Regions from separate parts of the Erythrobacter aureus genome, predicted to be linked through region 1. Evidence: riboswitches for the same ligand, from Rfam matches in the RefSeq annotation. Region 1 holds a riboswitch; the other holds the start of a gene.
The links. A riboswitch is a leader RNA that binds a small molecule or an ion and turns the genes downstream of it on or off. The one in region 1 is predicted to bind cobalamin.
Positions count from the first base shown of each region.

Region 2: linked by a shared signal. The riboswitch ahead of DVR09_RS08015 (TonB-dependent receptor plug domain-containing protein) and the one ahead of DVR09_RS11670 (TonB-dependent receptor plug domain-containing protein) in region 1 are both predicted to bind cobalamin.

Region 1 covers NZ_CP031357.1:2,390,223-2,394,636, reverse strand. Annotated here, with positions in the region: gene mdh (malate dehydrogenase) at 1-258, opposite strand, end outside; gene DVR09_RS11680 (hypothetical protein) at 615-956, opposite strand; gene DVR09_RS11675 (cell wall hydrolase) at 1,078-2,163, opposite strand; cobalamin riboswitch at 2,354-2,579, shown strand; gene DVR09_RS11670 (TonB-dependent receptor plug domain-containing protein) at 2,656-4,414, shown strand, end outside.
Region 2 covers NZ_CP031357.1:1,625,894-1,630,307, reverse strand. Annotated here, with positions in the region: gene DVR09_RS08015 (TonB-dependent receptor plug domain-containing protein) at 40-1,968, opposite strand; cobalamin riboswitch at 2,137-2,361, opposite strand; gene DVR09_RS17135 (hypothetical protein) at 2,394-3,098, shown strand; gene DVR09_RS08005 (DUF4377 domain-containing protein) at 3,111-3,614, opposite strand; gene DVR09_RS08000 (MliC family protein) at 3,634-4,083, opposite strand; gene DVR09_RS07995 (DUF3955 domain-containing protein) at 4,113-4,313, opposite strand; gene DVR09_RS17130 (hypothetical protein) at 4,310-4,414, opposite strand, start outside.

The DNA.
Region 1 (4,414 bases):
GCCGGGCTTGCGCGGCACGCCAGCGGTGACGATGACCACGTCGGCACCGGCAATGTCGGCATAGTCATTGGTGCCGGTGATCTTGGCGTCAAAGCCTTCGATCGGGCCGCATTGCGACAGATCGAGCGCCTTACCCTGCGGCATGCCTTCGGCGATGTCGAACAGGACGATGTCGCCCATTTCCTTCTTCGCCGCGAGGTGGGCGAGGGTGCCTCCGATCATACCGGAGCCGATGAGGGCGATCTTCTTGCGTGCCATGGAGGGTAGCGTCCTTGTTCCTGCCGTGCGGGACAATGATGATGCCCGGACCATAATTGGGGCCGCGCTTCATGTGTCCCGCAAAGGAAGCACGGCACCCGGTCGATTGCGAGTGCGGCCTAGGCCCGTGAGGACGGGATTGCAACCAGCAATAAGTATAGGCTGCGAACTATCTTTGCAAATAGTTCGCAATTGCAATAAGGGCGGAGTTTTGGCAGTGCTTCCTGTCTTGACGCTTGGTGTCCGGCAAGGTTCCTGCCGCGTCGGTCGGCAGGGCTCGATCCGGTGGAAACCGGCCGAAGGCGCGATTGCCGCGTGGCCGCCCGGAATGCGGACGGGCAAGGCAACGCCGGGGATCAGCGCGCCAGCAGGGTCTCGATCGCGATCCTATCTTCCAATTGCCTGGCTAGCCGCCGGTCGAGTGTGCGGCATACGCCCAGCCACCAGTCATAGGCTTCGCGGTCGCCGTCGGAATACGCCTGTTCCGCCTGCTGGCGCGCAGCCTCGGCCGCTCCCAGCCCGTGTTCGGCGAAATGCCGTAGCGCGGCTCGCATCATATGGTCGAAGTTCGATTTGCGCGCCAGGATATGGGCGATGTCGCCATTGTCGTTGGCAGCGCGTGCATGCGCCTTTTTGGCCAGCGCGCGGGCAATCGGCGAGTGTGCGGTGGAACGGGCGGCGGCGAAATGTAGGGGCATTGCCTCTGACCTCGTGAAGCGACTGGGCTGACTGCAGTGCCCTAGCTGGTCGACACTAAGCATCGGTTCCGCGACATGGTTGTCCGAGTGTAAACGCCGTTCACCCTCCCCCCGCAGAATGTCATTTCTTGCCGGGTTCGGCGATCCATTTGCCCGAATTGGCGTATTCATCGCGCACGCGCCCCGATTGCGGCAGCGTATCCTCGTGCTCCGAAGGCGTGGTAGCCGCGCCTACGGGTGTGGCGGCGGGCCGCGCATCGAGGGCGATTGCGGCGTTCGAGGGCGGGGAGGGGCGAACCGGGCCGGGCACTTCGGCCTGCGCGCGCCGCACATTGGGCGCGGCCAGCGGTTCGCTGCCGGCATAGGTGTCGGTAAAGGCACCCGCCGTTCCCGCGCCGCCTTTCCAGCGATAGAAGCGGTGGGTGCCGATCGCGCCGATGAAATCGAGGCTGGCCGCCCAATAGGGGTTTACATAATCGGTGTGGTAATGGGTCGCGAGCCCCACAGGTTTGTAGACCTCGCCCGCCAGCGCACCCAGCGCGATCGATTGCGCCACCGCCCAGGCTCTGCGCGAAGGCTTGCGCTGCAGCGATCCGTCGCAGGTAAAGCTGAACTGGCACCCGGTCGTCCGCTCCGACCCCTGAAATACCACGCCGCATATGCTGGCTGGATAGGCCGGATGGGCAACCCGGTTGAGCACCACTTGTGCCACTGCCTGCTGGCCCCCGAAACTCTCGCTTGCCGCTTCGTAATAGACCGCCATCGATAGGCATTGCAGCGCGCGGGCCTTGTCGAGACCGCTGCCGGCCTGGCGGAAGGCCTGCGCGGCCGCCCCCGCACCGTGACTGTCCGCGAACTCGACGGTTTCGAGTTGCCCCTCCGCCTCCCGCAGATCGGAAAGATCGGTGGCGAGGCGCGGCGCATCCTCGAGATAGTAGAAAGCGGATCCGGGGAAGCTTTCTCCCGCCGTCTCGAACGGCATCGGGGTAAGCGCGACACGTTCTTCGGCCAATCCCAGAGCCTGCTTGAAGTCCGACCACTGACCCTGTGCGGCCACTGTGGGCAGGGCGATGGCCGCTGCCAGAATACCGCCGCGTGCCAGCAATTGGTGCCGCTTGCGGCGCTTTTCGGTGAGGCGAGACACGCGAGAGGACGGCGCGCGGCTGGCGCGCCTTGCCGATCCGGCCTCCCTTTCGCGTGCGGTCAAAGCGTTTCCTTTCATCAGCCCCGTAACATAGCCTAATTGCAGCCGATTCAACAGTTTCGCGTGCGGTCCATCCCGGTTTGGGACCATCGCCCCCGGCTTCGGGCCTGGCGATACATGCGGGTTGTTCGGCACCTTAGCACCGCAATGCTTAACGAAGACCGATCTTGTGCAATGCAAAATCGCAGGCTAATCGGGCCGCCGAGTCACGGGTTGGCCTGTTTGCACAGGCCCGAAGAGGGAAGAAGGTGACCCAAGGCCGCCGTAAGGCGGAACGGGAAATCCTTCGCTGCCCCCGCAACTGTGACCGGGGAGCGATCCCGCCATATGCCACTGTCCTGAGCTAGTCGAAGGGCGGGAAGGCGGCGGGAGAGTGTCGATCCGGGAGCCAGGAGACCTGCCCTTGACCGTCGTTCGGCCACGGGCGGGGTGTACCGGTGGCAAACGCGGAAAGGCGCAATTCCGCCCTTTCCCGTCATGGACGGCACTTCGTCTATGATGGGAGTTCTTGTGCGTAAATTCTTCTTTTTCTTGACTGTTTCCTCGATTTCCGTGGCCGCTCAGGCGCAAGACGGTGCCGTCCACCAATCCGACGTCGTCCTTGCGGATTCCGTCCGGCCCACGATTACTGTAACCGCCAACGGCCTGGGCACCGCTATCGCCAATACCGGGCAGGCCGTGACGATTATCGACCGCGAAGAGATCGATAGTGTTCAGGGGGCCGATGCCACCCGCGTCTTGCGCCGCACGCCTGGGCTATCGTTCAGCCGCAATGGCGGAAATGGCGGTTTTACCGGGGTCAATTTGCGCGGGGCGAATTCGCAGCAGGTCCTGGTACTGGTCGATGGCGTCCGGGTGGCCGATCCGGCCGCGCCCGGCGGCGGATTCGATTTCGGCAATCTCCTGCTCGGCACAGCGGGCAAATTCGATATTCTGCGCGGGTCCAACAGCACGATCTGGGGATCGGATGCCATTGGCGGGGTTGTCGATATCTCCACGCGGGGCGAGACCGGCTTCCTGGGCAATGCGGAATATGGCTCGCGCGACACGCTGTTCACCAGCGCGGCAGGCGGGATCGGCGGTGATGGATATTACGCTGGTCTGACCGGATCGTGGTATCGCACCGATGGTTTTTCGACCGCTGCATCGGGTACGGAGCGCGACGGCTTCGAACAGCTTGCCCTGGGCGGACAGGTCTTCGTCGATCTGGCCAGCAATCTCGAAGTCTTCGCCCATGCCAATTGGAGCGAGGGCGATCTCGATCTCGATGGTTTCCCGCCGCCGACCTTCGCGTTTTCCGACACGCTCGACACGCAGGAAACGCGCCGCCTCTGGGGCGATGTGGGTTTCGCCTATTACGGCAACGATCTCACGCTGAGGGGCTCCTACGGTCTGTCGGATACCGAGCGCGACAATCTCGATGCCGACGGCGCGACCACTTTCGCCTCCGATGGTCGCTCCGAAAGGCTCAGCCTGCGCGGCGAATACCGCGCCATCGGGCCTGTCACCGTCGCCTTCGGCGCGGAACAGGAATGGACCGACTATTCGGCCAGCTTCAGCCCCGATGGCGAGGCGGATATCTTCGGCGCCTATGTTCAGCTCGGCTTCGTGATGGGCCGGTTCGCGGCGCATATCGGATCGCGCGTAGACGATCATTCGCTGTTCGGCAGCAATGCGAGCTACGGGGCCGATGTCTCCTACGGCTTTGGCAGCGACTGGCGCCTGCGGGCAAGCCTGGGTGAAGGGTTCAAGGCCCCGACATTGTTTCAGTTGCTGTCGAATTACGGCAATACGGAGCTGCAACCCGAAGAAAGTACCAGTCTCGATATCGGATTGGAAAAGGGCAGCAGGGGCAAAGGTACGCACCTGGCACTTACCGCCTTTCGCCGAGACGGCGAGGATCTGATCGGGTTCGTATCCTGTTTCGGCATCACCGGCGGTATCTGCGCCGATCGGCCTTTCGGCACCTATGACAACACGGACCGCGCAAGAGCCCAGGGTATCGAAGCCGAGGCCGGTTTCGACATCGCGAGGGGGCTGCGTCTCTCGGCTGTCTATAGCTATGTCGATACGGAAGATCGCACCACCGGCCTTCGGCTCGCCCGGCGTCCGCGGCATATGGGCACGCTGTTCGCCGATTACGAAGCGCTTTTCGGGCTCACCCTGGGCGCGGACCTGCGGCTGGTGGGGCCGAGTTTCGACGATGCGGGCAACCTTGCCCGGCTCGACGGATACGAGGTGTTAGACCTGCGCG
Region 2 (4,414 bases), 760 kb from region 1:
CCCGGCCGCAGTGCGATCGGGCAGGCAGTCAGACATGCGCTAGAACCGAGCCCGCGCCCCAATCACGGCGGAGCGACCCGGCGTGGCGAAGCTGAAGACGTCTTCGTACTCTTCGTCGAGCGCGTTTTCGATCCTCCCGAACAATTCGACGCTTTCGCTCAACGCGTACCGCATGTTTACACTCAAGAGCAGGTAATCGTCCAAGGCGACGCGCACCGGAACAAAAGACGGGTCGATAAAGGCAACATCCACCGCATCGCCATTGTAGCGGGCGACGATCGTGACGCCGCCACGATCGCCCGATGCCTGCCAATCGACGGCGAGGCTGGCGGTATGAGCAGGCCGCCGCACTTCCTCGACGCCGTTCTCCCGCGCGTGGAGATAGGTGTACATTCCGTCGACCCGCCAGGCCTCGCCGAATTGTGCCGTCGCGAATACCTCCACGCCGCGCTGTGTCGATATCGTGTCCCGGTTGGCCGGTGAGGCAATGAAATCGGGCGGCGGGAAAGTGGTAAAGATTTCGCCGGTAAGCTCGTTTTCGAAGTAGGTCGCGCCGAGCAACAAGCTATCGCCAAACAAGCCTTGCTCGATCCCGATTTCCCAGCCCCCGGACCGCTCCGGCTCCAGATCGACATTGCCGATGAAGCGTCCATCGACGAACCCGAACATTTCGTAGAAGGAGGGGTTCTTGACTCCGGAGCCTGCCGCTGCGCGGAGCCGGGTCGCAGGCGTGACGCGATAACTGCCCTGCACGCGATACGTCGTCGTGTCGGCGAAACGCCCGTTCCAATCGCGGCGAAGCGATGCACCAACGCTGACCGCGTCAGCTATGAACAACTCGTACTGGCCGACAAGGCCGGCACTGTCGATCTGCCTTAGCCCGGTGAAGGCGAAACCCGAAGGGTCGGTGTTGCGAAACCTTTCGCGCTCGATATCGACCGCAACGGTGGCACGATGTTGCAAGCGGTCATCGCCGAAGCGTAGCGTGCTTTCATACGAAGTCTTCAGCCGCTGGCCCTCGCTGCCGAAGGATCGTCCGGCGGCGTTGAAACCGTCACGACGGGTATCGGCGATCTGGCCTGAGAGCGCATGCGTCCACCGTCCGTCGAGCAGACCCAACTCGCCACGCAGCAGCGCATAGATCGCTTCGTTCTCGAACCGGTTGCCCGGGGTGTCGATCTGGAAACCGAAAGTCGGGCTTGCAGGGTCATTGTCGCTGTCGTTGAACTCGCCCTCGGCGCTCGCATACCGCACCACAGCGGTCAACCGCGTGTTCGCCGAAGGCAACCAGTTGGCTTTGGCCGAGAGTGAGCCGGTATCGCTGGACAGGTCACGCGTCCCGCCGCGCGCACCCGGCGTGCCATCGGTGCTGTTGAGAGTAGCCGACAAAGCGTAATCCAGTGCGCCCGCTGCGCCTGCAAGCCGGGCCGCCGCATTGACCGTGCGGAAAGAGCCTGCCTCGATCCGCACAGTAGTACCGGGCGCATCGCGCCCCGACAGCGTGCGATAGTGGATGACGCCGCCGATGGCATCGGATCCGTAGAGCGCGCTTTGCTGCCCGCGCAGCACTTCAACCCGTGCCGCCTCGTCCGCGATCAGCGTGCCGAAGTCGAACTCGCCGGCGAAGGGATCCGAGACCTCGATTCCATCGACGAGAACGAGCGTGTGATTGCCCTCGGCGCCGCGAATGCGGACTTGCGTTTGCCCCGGAACGCGGCTGACCGCGATCCCCGGCACGTCGCGCAACACATCGGAAATTGTCCGTACCTGACGGTGGTTAAGCATCTCATCGCCGATTACCGTGACCGAACCACCGATGCGATCGGTCGCAATCGGTTCGGGCGACCGGGTGCCGGTTACAATCAGCACATCTCTGGGCGGATCGTCCGCTTCGGTAGCAGATTGGGCGAAGGCCGCGCTGGGCAGGCAGATGGCTGCCAGAAAAATTGAACGATATACCGGTTTCATGAAATATGCACTCCTCGGCGCCGAGCGAGAAGGCCGGATCCTCCGCAAAAGCGGCCGCGCGCGCAGGTCGGCGGACGCGAGCGCCAGCCTGCGGGTCACGGTGCGGCTCCGGCCGCCAGTCGCCGCTCAGACGAAGAGTTTCGCGCCCGGCCAATCCCTGAACCAAGGCAAGAGCGACCCGTGCCCGTCGGTCTCCTGGCTCGCGGGTCGTCGCCCGGAGCGCACCTTCCCAGGCCGAGAATATCGGCCCAGTGGCACGGGATCGTCCCGCTTGCGCTCCGCGCTCGTCGCTTACAGTTGCAGGGACAGCGGCAGAATTGGCTCGAAGAACCTCACTGCCTTCCCGTTACGGACGCGGTCAGCGACAGTTGAACAACCATCGCACGGACTGAATATTTGTAGCGCCCACAAGGAGCAAGAAAATTTTGAGATCAGAGCATTGCGACCTTTTTCGGGCCGAAAGCGGACCGTCTGCTTTTGGAAAGAAACCGGACCTGGCTATAGGCCAGCCATTAGTTTCATTAGGTCTGCAGCGCTGGGCGGGGCTTACCATGAACTGTGGGATCATTGATCGAACAGTGCCCGCCATCGTCACGAAAGAATCCGGCGGCGCGCTTGCTTCTAGTCATTCTCAAACAGGGTATGGGACCATCCTCATCGTTCTTGCTGCATGTCGCGGAACACTTAACGACAGTCGATGTTTCGCCATAATGAAAAATAAACTTTTGGCGGCGAGCGCCGCATCCGTCCTTCTCGCAACGCTGGCCGCCTGCGGGTCGAACGACAGCACGTCTGCGCAAGACGATGTCGCGCATGCCGCGGAGTCACCTCCGATCGCAAACGCAGAGGGCGCTGGGACAGTCGAGCCGAAGAAACGAGCGTCGGAGTCCGCATCCGCGACCACGGTCGCATCTTCTTCGGTTCTTGATGCCGCACGCGAAAATTGCACCGCGGATCTTTATGAACTGGCCAACCGTGCGGAGACAGAAATCACTGTCTTGGAAAGCGCATCGACCCCCACCGGAGCAGCAGTTAGCCTGATGATCGATGGCGCGGCGGCACCGTGGTCGTGCACCACCGACGACAGCGGCAATGTAAGAGACCTCTACTACAGCGCGAAGGAAGGATAGCGGCGCCCACCTTCAACGATGGGTCATGTAGGTTTCGACAAATTCGAAGCGGAAGATACCTGCATCCGCCGGGCAGGAATTGATCTCCGCCGGATCGCAGATTTGCGTTCGGCGGACGGCAATCACCGCGCCTTGGCCTTCGCGATGCGAATACCCTTTGATCGTGTCGTAGAACAGCCCGCCATTGACAATCAGGCAGCTCTGGACCGGTCCATGGCCGAAATCGCATGACGCTGTTTGCGGGGCGATGTCGAACAGGATGACACGCATATCGCCTACAGTACCGTTTGCCTCATCGCGTCTGAAGTTCTTGCCTCCCCACAGACACGTGCTCGGGTAGCCCTCGCTTACCGCGCCTCCGCGCAGACGGCATCCTTCGAAAGTCTCGAGCAGGTCTAGAGGGATTGCGTCGAGGCTGACCTGTGGTGGCGAGCCTGTGGTGCTGTCGGCACAACCGGCCAGCAGCACCATAGCCGATAGCATGGACAGTGCTTTTGCGACTTTGCTCGCGATCACCCTGCCCGCCGTTTCCGGATTACTTGCCCGGATTGGCGACGTTGCATCGCGCGCGGATGACCTCTTCATCCTCGGTCGCACTGTCGTCCAGCGGGCTTTCGATCAGCATCGCCTCGTCGTCCTTTTCCCAGTACACCAGCAGCATATCCGGGGTCAGGCCCTGTTCGGTGCTGTACTTGCTGCCTGAGCCGCTCGGAACCAGATAAAGCTGATACGTCTTGCCGTCGATTGCCAGATCCACTCCGCCATCGGGACCGAGATCGTCACGATAGGTCGCCACGATCGTGCTGCCATCGTCGCAAACAAGGGTGCCGGTCTGGGTCTCGTCCGTGTTTTGCTCGGCAGCTTGCTCTGCGGTGCCAGTTGCGGTCGCTGAGGGATCCTCGGCGGTCTCCTGCGCTTCGCATCCGGCAAGGGCGAGAGCTCCGGCCATGACTAAGAAGGCGTTGGTGATGTTTGGTCTTTTCATTCGAAATTCTCCGTGAAGGTAGGGCGCAATCACTTGTGCTTGCGGACGAACAGCGATGCCAGCAGCATCACTATGCCGAGCGCGGCCAAAATGAAGGTCAAAGGCAGGAAAAAGCTTTCCTGCAATTCGCCATCTGCATCGACGCCGTTGTAGAAAGTCGTTTCGGCGATGTAGCTCAGCACCGCGCCAATCAGCGCGGCGATGCCGAACAGTTTTAGCTTTGAATTCATTGCTTGTGTTCTTCCTCTTCTGTCGTTTGTCCTTCGGGCGACACGAGATCTCCAGCCGCCTGAAAATAACCTTGTTCGTAGGTGTAGGAGACGATGCATGT